2 regions of the Nonomuraea sp. KM90 genome follow, and region 2 is predicted to be linked to the other one. Evidence: riboswitches for the same ligand, from Rfam matches in the RefSeq annotation. Region 2 holds a riboswitch; the other holds the start of a gene.
The links. Region 2 has a riboswitch for glycine ahead of gcvT (glycine cleavage system aminomethyltransferase GcvT). Riboswitches for the same ligand answer to the same signal wherever they lie in the genome.
Positions count from the first base shown of each region.

Region 1: it holds a riboswitch for glycine, as region 2 does, so the genes downstream of both, gcvP (aminomethyl-transferring glycine dehydrogenase) here and gcvT (glycine cleavage system aminomethyltransferase GcvT) in region 2, are expected to answer to the same signal.

Region 1 covers NZ_JBQQCB010000157.1:10,656-20,805, reverse strand. Annotated here, with positions in the region: partial or broken gene ACTWPW_RS56660 (tetratricopeptide repeat protein) at 1-4, opposite strand, end outside; gene gcvP (aminomethyl-transferring glycine dehydrogenase) at 118-2,949, opposite strand; glycine riboswitch at 3,129-3,228, opposite strand; gene ACTWPW_RS56650 (MerR family transcriptional regulator) at 3,306-3,926, opposite strand; gene ACTWPW_RS56645 (bifunctional nuclease family protein) at 4,074-4,544, opposite strand; gene ftsR (transcriptional regulator FtsR) at 4,677-5,330, opposite strand; gene ACTWPW_RS56635 (FHA domain-containing protein) at 5,386-5,898, opposite strand; gene ACTWPW_RS56630 (sugar phosphate nucleotidyltransferase) at 6,198-8,702, opposite strand; gene ACTWPW_RS56625 (CDP-alcohol phosphatidyltransferase family protein) at 8,707-9,288, opposite strand; gene ACTWPW_RS56620 (GNAT family N-acetyltransferase) at 9,426-10,150, opposite strand, start outside.
Region 2 covers NZ_JBQQCB010000003.1:198,264-208,413, forward strand. Annotated here, with positions in the region: gene ACTWPW_RS05375 (sensor histidine kinase) at 1-163, opposite strand, end outside; gene ACTWPW_RS05380 (hypothetical protein) at 328-858, shown strand; tRNA gene ACTWPW_RS05385 (tRNA-Leu) at 980-1,062, opposite strand; gene bcp (thioredoxin-dependent thiol peroxidase) at 1,198-1,671, opposite strand; gene ACTWPW_RS05395 (DUF3618 domain-containing protein) at 1,807-2,139, shown strand; gene ACTWPW_RS05400 (amino acid deaminase/aldolase) at 2,150-3,343, opposite strand; gene ACTWPW_RS05405 (DUF6286 domain-containing protein) at 3,481-4,080, shown strand; gene ACTWPW_RS05410 (hypothetical protein) at 4,077-4,595, shown strand; gene ACTWPW_RS05415 (L-serine ammonia-lyase) at 4,576-5,952, opposite strand; gene gcvH (glycine cleavage system protein GcvH) at 6,011-6,403, opposite strand; gene gcvT (glycine cleavage system aminomethyltransferase GcvT) at 6,400-7,485, opposite strand; glycine riboswitch at 7,520-7,615, opposite strand; glycine riboswitch at 7,616-7,713, opposite strand; gene ACTWPW_RS05430 (gamma-glutamyl-gamma-aminobutyrate hydrolase family protein) at 7,776-8,480, opposite strand; gene ACTWPW_RS05435 (3-oxoacyl-ACP reductase) at 8,495-9,259, opposite strand; gene ACTWPW_RS05440 (aldehyde dehydrogenase family protein) at 9,299-10,150, opposite strand, start outside.

The DNA of each region.
Region 1 (10,150 bases), on a different contig from region 2:
TCAAGAGAGCTCCTTGTGGCGACGGTCGGACCGAGCCTAACCACTTCTGGCGATCATGTCTGCTCACTTGACACCGAAGGACTGGCGGACGCCTGACGGCGCCCGCCCCCGCACGCCTCAGTCCTCGTACGCCTCCAGGGGAGGGCAGGAGCACACGAGGTTGCGGTCGCCGTAGGCCTGGTCGATACGGCGCACCGGCACCCAGTACTTGCCGTCGCGCAGGGAGGGCAGCGGGTAGGCCGCCTCGCTGCGCGCGTACGGGTGCGGCCACTCGTCCGCGCTGACCGACTCCGCCGTGTGCGGCGCGTTCCGCAGCGGGTTGTCGGTCTTGTCGTAGTCGCCGGAGGCCACCTTCGCGATTTCCCCGCGGATGGCGACCATCGCGTCCACGAACCGGTCGAGCTCGCCGAGGTCCTCGCTCTCGGTCGGCTCGATCATGAGCGTCCCGGCCACGGGGAACGACATCGTCGGCGCGTGGAAGCCGTAGTCGATGAGGCGCTTGGCCACGTCGTCGACGGTGACGCCGGTCTCCTTGGTGATCTGGCGCAGGTCGACGATGCACTCGTGGGCGACCAGGCCGCCGCGGCCGGTGTACAGCACGGGGTAGTGCGGGGCCAGCCGCCGGGCCAGGTAGTTCGCCGACAGGATGGCCTGCTCGGTCGCGGCCGTGAGGCCCTCGGAGCCCATCATCCTGATGTACGCCCACGAGATCGGCAGGATCCCCGCCGACCCGTACGGGGCGGCCGAGACGGGGCCGACCGGCGTGCCGTTGTGCAGGGGGTGGCCGGGCAGGTAGGAGGCCAGGTGGCCGCGCACCGCGACGGGGCCGACACCCGGGCCGCCGCCGCCGTGCGGGATGCAGAAGGTCTTGTGCAGGTTGAGGTGGGAGACGTCGGCCCCGAACTCGCCGGGCTTGGCCAGGCCGACCAGGGCGTTGAGGTTGGCGCCGTCCACGTACACCTGGCCACCGGCCTCGTGCACCTTGGCGCACACCTCGGTGATCGTCTCCTCGTACACGCCGTGCGTGGACGGGTACGTCACCATGATCGCGGCCAGCGCGTCACGGTGCTTGTCGATCTTGGCGTCGAGGTCGGCCAGGTCCACGTTGCCGTCGGTGTCGCAGGCCACGACCACGACGCGCATGCCGGCCATGACGGCGCTGGCGGCGTTCGTGCCGTGGGCGGAGGACGGGATGAGGCAGACGTCCCGCTCGCCCTGGCCGTTGGCGCGGTGGTAGGCGCGGATGGCCAGCAGCCCGGCGAACTCGCCCTGCGAGCCGGCGTTCGGCTGGATGGAGACGGCGTCGTAGCCGGTCACCTCGGCCAGCCAGCCCTCCAGCGTGCCGATCAGCTCGCGGTAGCCCTCGGTCTGGTCGGCCGGCGCGTACGGGTGGACGGCGGCGAACTCGGGCCAGGTGATGGGCTCCATCTCGGTGGTCGCGTTCAGCTTCATCGTGCAGGAGCCGAGCGGGATCATCGAACGGTCGAGCGCGATGTCCTTGTCCTGCAGCCTGCGCAGGTAACGCAGCATCGCGGTCTCGGAGCGGTGGGCGTGGAAGACCGGGTGGGTCAGGTACGGGGTCTCGCGCAGCAGCGAGGAGGGCAGCGCGTCGGCGGCGGCCTCGGGGTCGGGCTCCGTGCCTTCCGCTCCGAAGGCCGCCAGCACCTTGGCCACCTCGGTGACGCCGGTCTGCTCGTCGCAGGCGACGGAGACGTGGTCGGCGTCCACCTGCCAGAGGTTGACGCCCCGCTCGGCGGCGGCGGCCACGACGGAGCCGGCCCGGCCGGGCACGCGGGCGAGCACGGTGTCGAAGAACTCGCCGTGCACGACCTCCACGCCGGCGCCGCGCAGCCCCTCGGCCAGGGCGGTGGCATGGCGGTGCACCCGGTGGGCGATGCCGCGCAGTCCCTCGGGGCCGTGGTAGACGGCGTACATGCCGGCGATGACGGCGAGCAGCACCTGCGCGGTGCAGATGTTGCTGGTGGCCTTCTCGCGGCGGATGTGCTGCTCGCGGGTCTGCAGGGCCAGGCGGTAGGCGGGGTCGCCGTCGGCGTCGACGGACACGCCCACGAGCCGGCCCGGGAGCTGGCGCTGCAGGCCCTCGCGTACGGACATGTACGCGGCGTGCGGCCCGCCGAACCCGAACGGCACCCCGAACCGCTGCGAGGAGCCGATCGCGATGTCGGCGCCCAGCTCGCCGGGGGCGGTGACCAGCGTCAGGGCCAGCAGGTCGGCGGCGGCCACGACGAGGGCGCCCGCCTCGTGCGCGGCGGCGGCCAGGGCACGGAAGTCGCGCAGCAGGCCCGACGCGCCCGGGTACTGGACGAGCACGCCGAAGCACTCGGGCAACTCGCCCTCCAGGGAGTGCTCCACCAGCGTGATGCCGAGCGGCTCGGCCCGGGTGGCGAGCACGGACTTGGTCTGGGGCAGCGCGTCGGCGTCCACCACGAACACGTCGCTCCTGGACTTGCCGGCCCGGCGCGCCAGCGTCATGGCCTCGGCCGCGGCCGTGGCCTCGTCCAGCAGCGACGCGCCGGAGACGGGCAGGCCGGTGAGGTCGGAGACGACCGTCTGGAAGTTCAGCAGCGCCTCCAGGCGCCCCTGCGAGATCTCCGGCTGGTACGGCGTGTAGGCGGTGTACCAGCCCGGGTTCTCCAGCAGGTTGCGGCGGATGACCGCGGGCGTGACGGTGTCGTAGTAGCCCAGGCCGATCATGGAGGTGAGCACCCGGTTGCGCCCGGCCAGAGCGCGCAGCTCGGCGATGGCCTCGGCCTCGCCGATCGCGGCGGGCAGCTTGAGCCGGTCCTTGGCCCTGATGGCCTCCGGGACGGCCACCGCCACCAGGTCCGCCACGGACTCGAAGCCGACGGCCTCGAGCATGCGCTGCTGCTCGGACTCCGATGGGCCGATGTGCCTTGACGAGAACGGCGGAGCGGACAGATCGGTCATGGGGTGTGCCTCCCGAGGCTATGGAGACCGGCGCCAGGGCGCGGACGAGTGCCGGATCTCCCCCTCTGTCAGCGCGATCCACGACCTGCGCGGTGCCGCGACCTGAGAGCTTCACCCCTGCGGGGGCTTGCACCGTCGGTGAGACGCGCCTGGCGGGCGCACCTGCTTTCCAGAGTTGCCTCACCCGAGCGGTACAGGATGCCTGAGAGATTCCGGGGAGGGTTGCTCCTTCGGCGCCCCGGGGCCCAGGGGGCCCGAGGACTCTCCCGCACGGGGTCGTCAGCCTTGCTGTCCCAGATTACTACGCTAAGCCCCGTTTGCCGTTCACCGGCCTGCCCCGACGGTCTTCGAAGTGTTCAGCCGGTGCGGCGCGCGCGGCGCCTGCGAGCCAGCTCGTCAGCGGGATGGTCGGCCGGGACGTTGTCCTCGACCGCCGCGCGTTCCCCCGGCAGCTCCGCGAGGGAGCCCTCGACCTCTCGCCAGACTCGCCCGAGCGCGATGCCGAACACGCCCTGGCCGCCCTGGAGCAGGTCGATCACCTCGTCGGCCGAGGTGCACTCGTAGACGCTGACGCCGTCGCTCATGAGCGTGATCTGCGCGAGGTCGGCGACCCCGCGGTCACGCAGATGCTGCACGGCCGTGCGGATCTGCTGCAGCGACACCCCGGTGTCCAGGAGCCGCTTGACGACTTTGAGTACGAGGATGTCGCGGAAGCTGTAGAGCCTCTGGGAGCCGGAGCCCTGCGCGGCTCTTATCGTCGGCTCCACCAGGCCCGTGCGCGCCCAGTAGTCGAGCTGCCTGTAGGTGATGCCGGCCGCGGCGCAGGCCGTCGGCCCGCGGTATCCGATGTCGCCCGGCAACGCCGACGGCTGCTCGTCGAAGAGCAGACCCTGCTCCCCGGCACGCTGCCGCGCGCTCTCGCGCCGCACCGGATCTTCCTGGCCGGCCGTCTTTCCCTCGCCGCTGCTGACCGCCACGCGGACCTCCGGCTTTCTCTCATCCCGTGGCCTGATCTGGGGGTTCGTAAAGGGCGACCACGGGTTTCACTTGCACCGTAGGACCGTGACCATGCTCAGTCAACGATCCGGCTCGGCGCGTCGTGAAGCGTAAATGCACTGAAATACCTACCCCGCCCTGCCGAAGTCTTCGGGAGTGATCGTGTCAAGGAACTCCCTGAACTTCTCCACCTCGTCCTCCTGGTCGTCCGGGATGATCACTCCGGCCTCCTGGACGACCTCCTCGCTGGCGAAGATCCGGGCCCCGGTGCGCAGGGCGAGCGCGATCGAGTCGGACGGCCGGGCGCTCACCTCCACACCGTTGGAGAAGACCAGATCGGCGAAGAAGATGCCGTCGCGCAGCGCGACGATGTTGACCGCCCGCAGGCCGACACCCAGGGCGCTCAGCACGTCACGGAAAAGGTCATGGGTGAGCGGCCGCGGCGGCGGCTCCTCAGCCTGGGCCAGGGCGATCGCCGTGGCCTCCGTCATGCCGATCCATATAGGAAGGAACCGTTCCCCGTGAGCCTCCTTGAGCAAGACGATCGGCTGATTAGTGGGCATTTCAACGCGAACGCCCACGACCTCCATCTGCAACACGGGCTGCTCCGTATTCCTGACCGGTCACCCGGCACAGCTCTTCGATCATCGCTTCTGCTGACTGGCTTCTGCAATTCAACGTAACACCCAGCGGGCCTGGAATGTGCCCCCGCCTCCCAGCTCGCTACGGTCTCAACGTCCCAGGACCGAACGGACACCCGTGCGCACAAGGGATGCGTGCAGGTCGAGCAGAAGCGTGGAAAGCTCCCTGGCGACCTCGTCCGCCTCACCGATGGCGCCGGGGGCGCGCCGCTTGAGGATCGGCGCGACGGTCTGCTCGACCAGCCCCGCCTCGCGCTCGGCCGCCGCCTTGACCGCCCGCAGGTGGCGGGCGTGCAGGCCGAACCGGGCCAGCGCCCCGACCGTGCGCGCCACCTTGAGCGCCTCCTCGTCGTAGCGCCGGGCCACCGGGGCGAGCAGGCCGTAGTCCTCCAGCTCGGTGAGCGTCTCGTCGTCGATCCCCGCGGCCTCGAGCAGCTCCGCCCGGCTGAACCGGACCTCCTGCGCCTGCCGGACCTCACGCGGGCGGCCGAAGCTCTCCGCCATCCGGTCCTTGATCACCCGCAGCGGCAGGTAGTGGTCACGCTGCTCGGTGAGGATGAAGCGCAGTTGCTCGACGTGCAGGTGCGTGAACTTGCGGTAGCCGGAGGGGCTGCGCTCGGGCTCGATCAGCCCCTCGCCCTCCAAGAACCTGATCTTGGAGATCGTGACATCGGGGAACTCGCCCTGCAGGAGCGCGAGCACCTCCCCGATGCTCATGTGCGACCGCGCCGCCTGGGAGCTCACGGCGCCTCCGGCCCCGTGAACCCGGGGTGCTGAGCCATGTCCAAGGGTCGCTCACTCATACGCCGGCGGTGCCCCGCATCAGGAAGACGAGGCGGAATTTGCCGATCTGCACCTCGTCTCCGGAGTGCAGGGGAACCTCCTCGATCCGCTCCCGGTTGACGTAGGTGCCGTTGAGGCTGCCCACGTCGCGCACGGAGAACTGGCCGCCGCGGTGGCGGTAGAACTCGACGTGGCGGCGGGAGACCGTGATGTCGTCGAGGAAGATGTCGCTCTCCGGATGGCGCCCCGTCGTGGTCAGCTCCTTGTCGAGCCGGAAGCGACTCCCCTGGTTGGGACCCCTGGTCACCGTGAGCAACGCCGTGCCCGGGGGCAGTTGCTCGACCAGAGCCCGCTCGGCCAGGAGCATGTCGCCCGTCTCAGCCTCGTACGCCTCGATTCCCGCGACGGAGATCGTCGATGTGGTGTCCCCGGAGACCTCGGGTCTGGTCAGCGGTGACCCACAGCGGGAACAGAAACGGGCATCCTCGGGGTTGGCGTGCCCGCACTGCGTGCAGTAGACGCTCGGCATCGATCGGCTCGGCCTCCTACCGCGAAGACGCGGCGACGGTGCTCAGGGCGCGCCTCGCTTCGCTTTTTCAAGTTTGCGAATGCCGCAACTTACGCTGATCAGCGGCAAAGGTCAAGGCGGGGCGCTGCACTTTGGTTTGGACGCAGACAAAGTTACCGTCGCCCCCGCCCCGTGGTCCATGCCGCCGCGCGTTTCTACATTACGATCTTGCGGCACTCTCTGTGCACGTCATCGGCAAAGCCTTTCCCGATCGTCTCCGGTCGCTGTGCGTGACGGCGTGTGACGCGTGTGCGACGAGGTCAGCCGGCGGCCTGCTCCACGATGCGCGCCCACCGTTCGAGCAGCGCCTGGGCGCTGTCGACGTCCGACGCCTCGGCCCACAGGTCGGTGACCGGCTCGGCGGCGGCGGGCAGGACCAGCACCCAGCTCCCGTCCTCGCGGGCCACCCGCACGCCGTCGGTGGTGTCGACGCGGTGGCCCTCCGGCTCGGACTCGGCGGCCTCGATGACCGAGCGCATGACGGCGCCCTTGGCCGCCCACGGCGTGGGCACGGTGCGCTTGAGCAGCTTGACCTCGGGGATCCTGGCGTCGATCTGGCTGAGCGACAGCCGGGTGCGGGCGACCAGGCCGAGCAGGCGCATGAACGCGGCCAGCCCGTCGATGGCGGGGCTGAACTCCGGGACCACGAACCCACCGCGCCCGTCGGCCGCGAAGATCATGTCGGGGCTCGCGGCGGCCGAGGTGAGGGCGTCGAGCGCGGTGGAGGTCCACTGCACCTGTACGCCGTGGAAGCGGCAGACCTGCTCGGCGACCCTGGTCGTGGTGACGGGCAGGGCCACCTGGCCGCCCCGGCGCTCGGCGGCGACCAGGTCGAGCACGACGAGCAGGGCGCGTTCCTCGTTGATGAGCTGGCCCTTCTCGTCCACCAGGGCGATGCGCTCGCCGACCGGGTCGAACCGCACGCCGAAGGCCGCCCGCGAGGAGCTGACGAGCTCGGACAGGCGCTGCAGGTCGCGGCGGCGCTCGGCGAGCGTCTCGGTGGGCGAGACGTCGTCGAGGCGGGCGTTGACGGTGAGCACCTCGACGCCGACCCGGCCGAGCAGCGTGGGCAGCACCAGCGAGGAGGTGCCCCCGGCGCAGTCGACGACGACCTTCATGTCCCTGACGCCGCTCACGCCGACGTGGCGCAGCAGCTCGTGGGTGTAGTCCTCGACGGCCCTGGCCGGGTAGGCGAGCTCGGCGATCTCGCCGGGGAAGGCGCGGCGGAACTCCTGGCGGGAGAAGACCCGCTCCAGCTTGCGCTGCGCGGCCGGGGGCAGGTCGGCGCCGCGGTCGTCCATGATGACGATGTCCACGCTCTGCGGGTCGCCGGGGGTGGTGCGCAGCACGATGCCGCCGGCGGCCGACTCGCGGGCCGTGTGGAAGCGGGTGACCGGCAGCGGGGCCGCCTCGAGGTCGAGGACGTTGATGGCGCCCGCGGTGAGCGCGCCGATGACGGCCCGCTTGAGCGCCCTGGCGGCCAGGGAGCAGTCGCGGGAGGTGACGACGTACTCGCCCTTCTTCAGGGTGGTGGCGTACGCGCTGGCCAGGCGGACGCACAGCTCGGCGGTGATCTCGACGTTGACCAGGCCGCTGACCCCCCGGGGGCCGAACAGGTTGCGCTGGCCGCGCGACTCCCAGATGACGCTGGTGTTGACGACCGCGCCGGCCTCGATGGTCTTGAACGGGTAGACCCGGACGCCGCTGGAGACGTACGCCTCCGCCTCGATGACGCATTCGTCGCCGATGACGGCGTTCTCCTCGATGCGGGCGCCGGCCATCACGTCGGTGCTCTTGCCGATGACGCAGCCGCGCAGGTGGGCGCCGGGGCCGAGGTAGACGTTGTCGTGGACGATCGCGCGGTGCAGGAAGGCGCCCTCGCGGACGACGACGTTGTTGCCGAGCACGGTGTATTCACGCAGTTCGGCGCCCGCCTCGACCTTGGCGTACTCGCCGATCAGCAGCGGGCCCTTGAGCACGGCGTCGGGGTCCACCGAGGCCGAGTCGGCGACCCAGACGCCCGGCGAGACCTCGAAGCCGCCGATGTCCAGCTCGACCTTGCCGGACAGGGCGTCGGCCTGGGCCTTGAGGTAGCTGTCGTGGGTGCCGACGTCCTCCCAGTAGCCGTCGGCCACGTAGCCGTAGATGGCGGCGCCACGTTCGAGGAGGGCGGGGAAGACATCCGAGGACCAGTCGACGGGCTCTCCGGCGGCGACGGCCTCGAGGACCTCGGGCTCCATGACGTAGATGCCGGTGTTGACGGTGTCGGAGAAGACCTGACCCCAGGTGGGCTTCTCCAGGAAGCGCTGTACGCGGCCCTCCTCGTCCACGATGATGATCCCGAATTCGAGAGGATTGGGGACCCTTTTCAGGCCAATTGTCACAAGTGCCTGATTTTCACGGTGAAAACGGATCATGTCGGATAAATCAATATCCGTTAGGGCATCGCCGGAGATCACCAGAAATCGGTCGTCGCGGAGGCGGTCGGCGGCGTTCTTGACGCTGCCGGCGGTGCCGAGAGGGATGTCCTCGGTGGCGTACTGCAGGCTCATGCCCAGCTCGTCGCCGTCGCCGAAGTAGTTGCGCACCAGGGCGGCCAGGAACTGGAGGGTCACCACCGTCTCGGTGACGCCGTGCCGCTTGAGCAGGCGCAGGACGTGCTCCATGATCGGGCGGTTGACCACGGGGAGCAGGGGTTTGGGCTGGTTGGCGGTCATCGGACGCAGCCGAGTGCCCTCCCCGCCTGCCATGACGACCGCCTTCACCCGATCACCCCTTCTTGGCCGCGGTTACGAGTTGGCGCACCTGTACCACATACAGCACCCCCGCCCACCAGTACAGGCCCGTTCCCCAAAGCGCGAACGCCCATCCGACAATGCGGGCTATATCGGCATACCACCCCGTGTGGGAGGCAAGGAAGAGGAGAGGGAAAGCGTACATGAGGTTGAACATGGCGGCCTTGCCCAGGAAATGCACCTGAAGTGCCTTATAGCCATGTTTGCGAAGTACGGGCATGAAACTTCCGACGAAGAGTTCCCGTGCGACGATGACCGCGACCAGCCACCAGGGGATCACGTCGCGCAGCAGGAGAGCCAGGATGGTGGCGAAGACGTACAGCTTGTCGGCGGCGGGGTCGATGATCCGGCCGAGCTTGCTGGTCTGGTTGAACGCCCGGGCGATCTTTCCGTCGAGCCAGTCGGTGAACCCGGCGACCGCGAGGATCCCGATGGCCCACCCGTCCGCCTTGGGCCCGAGAACCAGCCAGAGGAACACGGGCACACCCAGGAGGCGCAGGAAGCTCAGCAGGTTAGGAACCGTCCAGATCCGGTCCTCGGCGGAAGTTTCGCTCACGCAGGAGACCCTACTGCGTGGAACTCCAACACAGCGGCCCCACCTGGGCCCGGCTTTTCCAGGCGTTTCAGCGCCCACCCCGGGGAGGCAGGAGGCGGCGTCGGGGGGTTGAAGGGCGAAGGCGGGGGTGGGTGGGGTCAGGTGCGGAGGAAGGCGTGGGTGCGGCCGAGTTGCTCGAAGCCGAGGCGGGAGTAGAAGTGGCGCGGCCAGTCGTCCGCGTCGGCCACCAGGAAGATCAGCTCGGCCCCCGCCGCCTCCCCGAGCAGCGCGGTCATCAGGGCACGCGCGTACCCCTTGCCCCGGTACGGCTCTCCGGTGAAGACGCTCTCGATCTGGGCGACCCCGTCGTGCGCGTACAGGTCGGCCCTGGCGGCGATCTCCCCGTCCGGGGCGCGTACGCCGTGGAAGCCCACCGAGCCGGCCCCGCGCAGCCGGGACTCCACGCGCCTGGCCAGCCCGTCGATCACCGCGTCGGGGGCCTGCGGCAGGGTACGGCGCCAGTCGCGGCGCAGCACGGGAATCAGTTCCGGCAGTTCGAGCCGCTCGGCCGGGGCCGGATCTCTCGGGACCGGGCCGCGGAAGGCCATGAGGAGATTCGTCTCGTGCTCGTAGCCGGCGGCGGCGAACGCGGGTGCGTACGCCGTGCCGAGCCGGTCGTCGTCCACGCACACCAGCCGGTGACCGTGGCTCCCGAGCGCCTCGTCGGCCGCCGCCAGGAGCCGCGCCACCGCCGCGGCGGGATCGTCGTCGGGCGCCGTGCGGACGATCAGCTTGTTGTCGTCGTACGAGCCGGGGAAGCGATCGTCGAGCACCGCGAACCCGCCGGGCACCGGGACCTCGCGCGGCGCCCTGCGGCGGGCGA
Region 2 (10,150 bases):
GGGCCAGGTAGAGGCCCACGCCGAGGTAGACGCCGTCGTCCGGCGGGGTACTCGCGCCGTACGGCACCGCCAGGATGGCGCAGAGCGCCGCCAGGGGAGTCACCCGCAGGGCGCCCGCCAGCTTCTCATGGCGCCTGGACCACGCCCGTACACTGCCGAACACATCATCACGATATGTAGGGCCGCCGGGACATTGGTCCGTCTGGAGGCTGAAGTACGACTACGACCCAGGTCTTACATGGCCTGGTGCTTACGCGGGGCTTACGCTGGCTTTGGCATTCTCGTTACCGGGAGCGCCCCCTGCGGGGCGAGTAAAGGGAGATCGTGATGGCGGATCATGATCGCGACGCCGGGTCGCGCGGCGAAGAGGAAGCGCCGCGCGACCCGAGTCCCACCGAGCCGACCCAGGAGCTGCGCTCGCCGGGCGAGGAGCCGGGTCAGCTGAAGTACGGGGAGCAGGCGGACCGCGCATACGCGTACATCCCGCCCACCGTGCCCGATCCGGCCGGCTGGGAGCGCGAATCCTTCAGTGACTTCGCCCGCCGCAAGCGGCGCCAGATCATCGGCGCCGGCCTGATCGGCCTCGTCGTCGGCGGCCTGCTCGGCGGGCTCGGGGTGGCCGCCTTCAGCGACGATCACGACGACCACGGCCGGTACGGCGTCTGGATGCGGCCCGACCATCCCGCGCACCGCGACTTCATGATGCCGGAGAGGCTGGAATCGGGCTGCTACGAGAGCGAAGAGGATCTCTATTGCGTCGTGCCGCCGCCCGACAGGGTGTTGCCGGCTCCGGCGCCTGATGCCCCTGACGCTCCGGATGGCGAGAACGTGGCCCCGAGGCCCGTCAGGACCGGCTAGGGATCGCCGTATCGGGGATCCGCGAATTGGCGGAGTTGTCGGCGGGAATTCGTGCCGAATGCGGATCCCGCGCCCGGTGACATTTGCCGGGCGAAAACAGCGGCCGAGCCGTGGACAGGTGTGCGGGCGGGGGGACTCGAACCCCCACAGTGTTGCCACCAACAGGACCTAAACCTGCCGCGTATGCCATTTCGCCACGCCCGCGCAATCCCCGCCGCAGCGGGCTTGTGACAGTTTAGCGCTCCGAATGGGAGCAGGGGGCACCCGTGATGATGAGGTGGCTCCCGTCCGGAAGGCGATTCGGGCCCTCCGGCAAGGGGAGGGCCCGCGGCCGCCGGGTCAGGACAGGCCGAGCTTCTTCTTGAGCGAGGCCACGTGGCCCGTCGCCTTCACGTTGTAGAGCGCCTGCTCCACTTTCCCGTCGCCGTCGATGACGAAGGTCGAGCGGATGACGCCCACGACCTCCTTGCCGTACAGCTTCTTCGTGCCGTAGGCGCCGTAGGCCTGGTGGACGGCCAGGTCGGGGTCGGACAGCAGCGGGAAGGTCAGCGCGTCGCGCTCGGCGAACTTGGCCAGCTTCTCCGGCTTGTCCTTCGACACGCCGAGGACGACGAATCCCTCGGCGGTGAGCCGGCTCAGGTTGTCGCGGAAATCGCACGCCTGCTTGGTGCACCCGGGAGTCATCGCGGCGGGGTAGAAATAAAGGATCACCCGCTTGCCTCGGTGCGCATCGAGGGAGACGGTGCCGCCGTCGGCGGTGGGTAGCGTGAACTCGGGCGCGGCGTCGCCGGGCGCGAGCTTGGTTTCGGTCAATGGGCCCTCCTGAGTTCTTCCCGCCAACCTACCGGCCTGGCCGCCGTGCCGTACGGCGTGCCGACCTGACAGACTGATCACGACCAGAACGGACGGGGCCCGCCGCGGGGCACGCGTACGGTCGAAAGGAGAGCCATGGCTGACACCGATCCCGACGAGCTGGAGCGGCGGATCGCGCGGACGCGCGCGGAGCTGGCGCAGACGGTCGACGCCATTGCCGATCGGGTGAGCCCCAAGCGGGTCGCCGAGCGTACGGTGGCCGACGTCAAGAGCCGGGCCGGGCACTTCGTGGCATCCGTGGGGGATGCCCTCGGAGTGACGCCGAGGCCGGTCGAATACGCTGACGATCCCGATCGGGTGTGGGAGGAAGAGCGGCCGGATCTGGGGCCGGTGCTGATCGGGGTCGGGGCGGTGCTGGTCGTGGGGGCGGCCATCGTGCTGTGGCGGCGCCGGCGACGCCGCCTCTGAGCCGGCCGCCTCACAGGAACGTGCGGCCCTCGCCCCGGTAGGTCGGCACCGACTCCACCAGGGTGTCGCCGTCGACGAGGTGCAGCGCGTCGAAGCGCTCGCACATCTCGCCCGCCTTGGCGTGCCTGAACCACACCCGGTCGCCGATCCGCAGATCCCCGGCGGCCTGGCCGAGCAGCGGGGTCTGCACCTCGCCCGCGCCCTCGTCGCGCGCGTAGCGCAGGCCGGCGGGCAGGTACGGCTGGGGCAGGCGGCTCGGCCCGGGGGCGCCCGAGGCCAGATAGCCACCGCCGAGCACGGTCACCGTGTCCGGGGCCGGGCGGCGCACCACCGGGAGCGCGAAGAGGGCCGCCGGCCGGCCGGTGAAGCCGCGGTAGAAGTCGAACAGCCTGGGGTGGAAGAAGCCGGAGCCCGCCGCCACCTCCGTGACGGCCTTCTCGCGCGTGGTGCGCTCGACCGAGCCGGTGCCGCCGCCGTTGACGAACTCGAGGTCGGCGATCTGCCGCACCGCGTTCACGATGCGGCCGCGCCGGAGGATGAGATCCCTGGCCGAGCGGGCCTGCATGGCCCTGATGAGGCGGGCGTAGGCGGGGCCCGCGGGCGGGTCGTCGCCGACCCCGGCGATCTGCGACTCGTACGCCATCAGCCCCGCCAGCCGGAACCCCGGCCGCTTGGCGACGACGCCGGCCAGGTCGGCGGCCTGGCCGGGCTCGCGGATGGGGGAGCGGAGCGCGCCCGCCCGGAATCGCCCGCCGAGGGCGACATATCCGGCGTCGATGTCGATGCAGATCCGGATCTCGGCGCGCGGGTGGACCGCGGCCACGGCGGTCTCGATGAAGTCGAGATGGGCGGGGGAGTCGACGATCACGGTGATCTCCCGGGCCGCGCCCGGGTCCCCGGCCAGGGCGGCGAGCGCTTGCCGGTCGGCCGTGGGGTAGGCGACCAGGATGTCGGTGAAGCCGTGCGCGGCCAGCCAGAGGGCCTCGGGCAGGGTGAAGGCCATGACGCCGCGGAAGCCGTCCATGGCCAGGATGCGTTCGAGGAGGGGGCGGCTGCGTACGGACTTGCTGGCGACCCGGATCGGCTTGCCCGCCGCCCGTCGTACGAGGTCGGCCGCGTTGGCCCGCATGGCTGCCAGGTCGAGGATGGCGAACGGCGGTTCGAGGGCCGCTGTGGCGCGGTCGTAGCGCTGGCGGTCATCCATACCGGCAGCGTAACCGCATATGGGGCAAATGAATATGAGACTTGTTCGCGTTAACCGTGGTCCCCGTAATGATCGGGCAAATCGGCGGCGAGGGCGCGGTTCAGGCCATGCGGGACCCATGTACGTCTGTCGTTGTGATGACCACGCTTCAGCAGATACTGCCCGGCGCCGTCGCCGCCCCCAGGCACGCCGGGCTGCGCAGGGCGAGCAGGGCGCTCAGGCCGGCGCGTACCCTCCCGGGAGCTCTGGTCGCGCTCACGCTGGCCGCCGGGCTGGGGGCGACCGCGGCCGAGGTGGTGTCGGGGCTGCTCGGCGCGCCGCTCGGCTGGGTGCCCGTGAACGAGCTGGTCGACCTCGCGAGCCGGAGCACCTGGCCGGAAATCGCCACCGGGGCCCTGGTCGTGGCGGGGGCGGGCGCGGTGATGGTGCTGCTGGCGATCGTCCCGGGCCGCTCCAGGATGGTGCCGGTCGAGACGTCCGACCCGCTGATCGTCATCGGCATCACCCGCGCGGGCCTGCGCCGCACGTTGTGCGCGGCGGCGCAGCAGGTGGCGGGCGTGGACAAGGCCCGCGTACGGCTGCGCAGGCGCACCATCGAGGTCACCGTGATGACGGGCGCGGAGAGCTCCGGCCAGATGCTCAGGCAGGTCGGGACCGCCGTGGGCGACCGCCTGGCGGGCGTGGGCACGCTGGGCACGGGCGAGGTCGTGGTCCGCCTGCGCAGGAGGGCCGCGTGATGCGCCAGTACGCCGGCAACCGCGTGGGCCTGGCCGTCGTGGGCACGACGCTGCTGGGCCTCGGGACGTACGCGTGGCTGCGCGGCGAGGACCGCTTCCTCGACCTGCCGCCGAACGCCAGGGTCCTGCCCGCCCAGACCCACAGGGCGCTGGCGGAGGAGCCCTGGCCCCTGTGGCTGCTCGCGCTGGGCCTGCTGCTGCTGGCCCTGGTCTCGCTGCGCTGGCTGCTGCTCTGCCTGGGCTGGGGGCGCCGGGGCACGCACAACGGCACGGGCACGGCGATGCTGTTCGTCGGCCTCAAGGGCGTGGACGGGCTGAGCAGGACAGGCGTGCGGGTCGCGGAGGACGGCCTGCGCATCGGCCTGACCTGCCCGGCGGCGGCGGACGTGGGGGCGGTGGTGGGCAAGCTGGATCAGGACATCGTGGGCCGGATCCGGCGCGAGATCAGCGACGACGAATGCCCGGCCGTCGTCCGGCTGCACGTGCGGCGCCCGGTCAGCACTCGATCACGTTGACGGCCAGGCCGCCGCGCGAGGTCTCCTTGTACTTGTCGAGCATGTCGCGGCCGGTGTCCCGCATGGTCTTGATCGCCTTGTCGAGGGCCACGTAGTGGCGGCCGTCGCCGCGCAGCGCGATGCGGGCCGCCGTGATGGCCTTGTTGGAGGCGACCGCGTTGCGCTCGATGCACGGGATCTGGACCAGGCCGCCGATCGGGTCGCAGGTCAGGCCCAGGTTGTGCTCGATGCCGATCTCGGCCGCGTTCTCCACCTGCTCGGGCGTGCCCCCGAGGACCTCCGTGAGCCCGGCCGAGGCCATCGAGCAGGCCGAGCCGACCTCGCCCTGGCAGCCCACCTCGGCGCCCGAGATCGAGGCGTTCTCCTTGAACAGCACGCCGATCGCGCCGGCCGTCAGGAGGAAGCGGACCACGCCCTCGTCGTCGGCGTGCGGGACGAAGCGGGTGTAGTAGGTCAGGACGGCCGGGATGATGCCGGCGGCGCCGTTGGTGGGGGCGGTGACGATGCGGCCGCCGGCGGCGTTCTCCTCGTTGACCGCCAGCGCGAACAGCGTGATCCAGTCCATCGCCTGCAAGGGGTCCTTCTCGGCCGACTCCGACTGCAGGCGGCGGTGGAGCTGGTTGGCGCGGCGCTTGACCTTGAGCCCGCCGGGCAGGACGCCCTCCTTGGAGATGCCGCGGCGTACGCAGTCGGACATGACCTGCCAGAGGTTCAGCAGGCCCTGCCTGATCTCCTCCTCGGTACGCCCGAACGCCCGCTCGTTCTCCAGCATGACGGCGGAGATCGACAGGCCCGTGTTCGAGCAGTGCTTGAGCAGCTCCTCGCCGGTGGTGAAGGGGTAGGGCAGCACGGTGTCGTCCGGCTTGATGCGGTCGGCGCCGGTGGCCTTCTCGTCCACGACGAAGCCGCCGCCGACCGAGAAGTACACCTTCTCCCTGAGCCGCTCGCCGGAGGCGGAGTAGGCGGTGAAACGCATGCCGTTCGGGTGCTCGGGCAGCGAGATCTTGCGTTCGAAGACGAGGTGCTCGCCCACGACGAACGGGATCTCGTGCGTGCCGAACAGCTTGACCGTGCCGGACTCGCGCATCTCGGCGATGCGGGCGTCCACGGTGTCGACGTCGACCAGCTCCGGCTTCTCGCCGGACAGGCCGAGCAGGACCGCCTTGTCGCTGCCGTGGCCCTTGCCGGTCAGGCCGAGCGAGCCGTACAGGATGGCCTCCACGCGCGCCACCTGGTCGAGCAGGCCGTCCTGGTGGAGCCCGCGGGCGAACTTGTGGGCCGCCGCCATCGGGCCGCCCGTGTGGGAGCTCGACGGGCCGATGCCTATCTTGAAGAGGTCGAAGACGCTGATCGCCATTGATGTGCGCCCTTCCTGAAGGGCCGGGGCCCGGAACTAGCGGGCCCCGGCGAATGGGTCAGGACTCGGTGCCCGAGGTCAGCGCCGTGTACTCCTGGGCGGAGAGCAGGTCCTCGGGGTCGCCTTCCATGCGCACCCGGAACATCCAGCCCTCGCCGTACGGGTCGCTGTTGGCCAGGCTCGGGTCGTCCACGATGGACTGGTTGACCTCGACGATCTCGCCCCCGACCGGGCTGTAGATCTCGTTCACCGACTTGGTGGACTCCACCTCGCCGACGGAGTCGCCCTGCTCGACGCTCGCACCGACCTCGGGGAGCTGCACGAAGACGACGTCACCAAGGGATTCGGCGGCGAAGGCCGTGATGCCGACGGTCACGGTGAGGCCGTCGTCGAGGCCGGCCACCCACTCGTGCTCCTTGGTGTAGCTCAGGTCGTCAGGGATGTTGCTCACTTGTTCCTCCTGTAAAAGGGCAGCTCAACCAGGTCCATAGGTTCATGGCTGCCCCGGATGTCCACGGCCAGGCCTGATCCGGCGCCGGTGTCCACATAAGCCATCGCGATGGGCTTTCCCAGAGTCTGGGAAGGCGCACCACTGGTGACCTCGCCGACGACGACGCCGTTCTCGGTTACCGGGTAGCCATGGCGCGGCACCCGGCGGCCCCGCGCGACGAGGCCGACGAGCCGGCGTCGGGGCGCGTCGTCCTTGACCGCCTCGAGCGCCGACCTGCCGACGAAGTCGCCCGGCTTGTCGAATTTCACCACCCTGCCCAGCCCCGCGTCGAACGGAGTGAGCTGCTCGCCCAGTTCGTTCCCGTACAGCGGCATGCCGGCCTCGAGCCTGAGCGTGTCGCGGCTGGACAGGCCCGCCGGCCGCAGCCCGTGCGGCTCGCCGGCCGCCATGAGGGCGTGCCACAGCGGGACCGCGTCCTGGTTGGCCACGAACAGCTCGAATCCGTCCTCGCCGGTGTAGCCGGTACGGGCGATGAGCGCCTGCCGGCCGTCCACCAGGCCCGGCAGGCCCGCGTAGTACTTGAGCCCGCCGAGGTCGGCGTCGGTGAGCGTGGCGAGGATCTCCTGGGAGCGGGGTCCCTGGACGGCGATCAGCGCGTACTGGTCCGAGCGATCCTCGACCACCACGTCGTACGTCTTTGTACGATTTTTCAGCTCATTACCGACTTTTTCATAGTTCGAGGCGTTGGCCACGACCATGAACTCCTCGTCCCCGAGCCGGTAGACGATGAGGTCGTCGAGCACCCCGCCGCGCTCGTTCACGATCATGGTGTACCTGGCCCGGCCGGGAGCCAGCGCCGACAGGTGGCCGACCAGCGCGTAGTCCAGCGCCTGCCCCGCCTGCGGCCCGGTCAGGAAGATCTCGCCCATGTGCGAGAGGTCGAACAGCCCGGCCGCCTCGCGAACGGCCTTGTGCTCCGCGGACTCGCTGCCGTACCGGAGCGGCATGAGCCACCCGGCGAAGTCGGTGAGCGTGGCGCCGAGGCTCTCGTGAACGTCTCGTAGCGGTGTCGGTCGGGACATTTGTCGCACCTCAGGACAGGATTGGATGCCAGCATCCTCCCCCTCTGTCATCGATGCCTGAGAGCTTCGCCCGAGCTTTGCCGGACTTTCACCTTCGGCGAGGCCCGCGGGCCTGCTTTCCAGAGGTCACCTTGCCCGTGCGGTCCTTTGCCTTGAGAGGTTTGCGGGGAGGGCTTGCTCCTTCAGGGACCCTGACCGGCTGTCAGGGTGCTCTCCCGCACGGTTTCACCGGTGATGTCCGCCAGCCTAGTGGGGTTACGGGGCTGTTGTCGCGTTCTGGGTGGGGTCGTTCAGCAGGCCGCCACGAGAGCCTCGAAGAGCGCGTGGTCCTCGGCGGCCTCCGGGTGCCACTGCACGGCCACCGTGAACCGTCCCGCGAACCGTCCCGAGTCCAGCTCCACGGCCTCGATCGTGCCGTCCGCGGCGGTGGCGGTGACCGTGAGGCCGGGGGCGAGGCGGTCGACGGCCTGGTGGTGGTAGTGCGGGACCGTCACGGGGCCCTCGCCCAGCGCCTTGGCCAGGCGGGTGCCGGGGGCCGGGGTCACCGGCAGGTGCCCGAACCGGCCGGGGCCCGGGCAGTGGTCGGTGTGGCCGACCGCGTCGGGCAGGTGCTGGAGGAGGGTGCCGCCGAGGGCGACGTTGAGGACCTGGAGGCCGCGGCAGACGCCGAGGTAGGGCAGGCCGGCGTCGAGCGCCGTCGCGAGCAGCGAGAACTCGGCCTCGTCACGAAATTTCCGGACGTAGCCGGTGCGCTCTTGCGCGTCCTGGCCGTACCTGGCCGGGTCGATGTCGCCGCCACCGGCCAGGATGAGCCCGTCCAGGCCGGGTACGACCCCGGCGGGATCGCCGGCCGGAGGCAGCAGGACGGGCTGCCCGCCGGCGCGGACGACCTGCTCCACGTACATGTACGGCAGCAGCGCGGCGGTCGTGTCCTGCCACACCGTGAACGAGGCGGGCTCGACGTAGCACGTGATGCCGATGATGGGACGCCGCACGGCGACGGGACCTCCTAGAGCGGTGTGACGTAGGCGCCGGAGATGCCCCCGTCCACCAGGAACTCGCTGCCCGTGATGAACGAGGCGTCGTCGCTGGCCAGGAACGCCACCGCCGCCGCGATCTCCGACGCCTCGGCGAAGCGGCCCACCGGGATGTGCACCAGCCGCCGCTGCGCCCGCTCCGGGTCCTTCGCGAACAGCTCCTGCAGCAGCGGCGTGTTCACCGGCCCCGGGCACAGGGCGTTCACCCGGATGCCCTCCCTGGCGAACTGCACGCCCAGCTCCCGCGACATCGCCAGCACCCCGCCCTTGGAGGCGGTGTAGGAGATCTGCGAGGTCGCCGAGCCCATGACGGCCACGAACGACGCGGTGTTGATGATCGAGCCCTTGCCCTGGCGGCGCATGTACGGGATGGCGTGCTTGCAGCACAGGTAGACGCTGGTCAGGTTCACCTCCTGGACGCGGCGCCAGGCCTCGATGCCGGTCTCCAGGATGGAGTCGTCCTCGGGGGGCGAGATGCCGGCGTTGTTGAAGGCGATGTCCACGCTGCCGTAGGTCTCGTACGCCGTGGCGAACATCCGTACGACGTCGTCCTCGCTGGTCACGTCGGCCTTGACGAACAGGCCGACGACTTCGCTCGCCGCCTTGCCGCCCGCCTCCTCGTCGATGTCCACGCAGACCACCTTGGCGCCCTCGTCGGCGAACCTGCGGGCCGTGGCCAGCCCGATCCCGCTGCCCGCGCCGGTCACGACCGCCACCCGATCCTGCAACCGCTGCATGTCACTCCCTGTCCATCGGTCGTTCACTCCGCTAATTGTTCACTCCGATGAAATGAAGACGTTCTTTGTCTCGGTGAACGCCGCCAGGGCGTCCGGGCCGAGTTCCCGGCCGAGGCCGGACTGCTTGAAGCCGCCGAACGGGGTCCAGTAGCGGACGGAGGAGTGCGAGTTCACCGACAGGGCCCCCGACTCGACGGCCCTGGCCACGCGCAGCGCCCGGCCGACGTCACGGGTCCAGATGGAGCCGCTCAGGCCGTAGGGCGTGTCGTTGGCGATGCGTACGGCCTCCGCCTCGTCCTCGAACCGCGCCACCGACACGACCGGCCCGAAGATCTCCTCGGTGAACGCCCGGTCGGTGACGTCGGGGGTCAGCACGGTCGGTGGGAACCAGTAGCCCCTGCCCTGGGGGCAGGACCCCTGGAGGTAGGGGGCGCCCTCGACGAAGCCGCGCACGCGGTCGAGGTGTTCGGCGCTGATCAGGGGCCCCATCTCGGTGGACTCGTCGAGGGGGTCGCCGACCTTGACGCCCTGTACGGCGGGTGCGAGCAGGGCCATGAACTCGTCGTACACGGAGGACTGGACGAGCAGGCGGGACCTGGCGCAGCAGTCCTGTCCCGCGTTGTCGAAGACGGCGTAGGGCGCGGTGCCGGCCGCCTTCTCCAGGTCGGCGTCGGCGAAGACGATGTTCGCCGACTTGCCGCCCAGCTCCAGCGTGATCCGCTTGACCTGGCGCGCCGCCTTGGCGGCGATCTCCTTGCCCACCTCGGTCGAGCCGGTGAACACGATCTTGGCCACGTCGCGATGCTCGACCAGGCGGGCCCCCGCGACCTCCCCTGCCCCAGGCAGGACCTGGAGCACCCCCTCGGGGAGGCCCGCCGCCAGGGCCAGCTC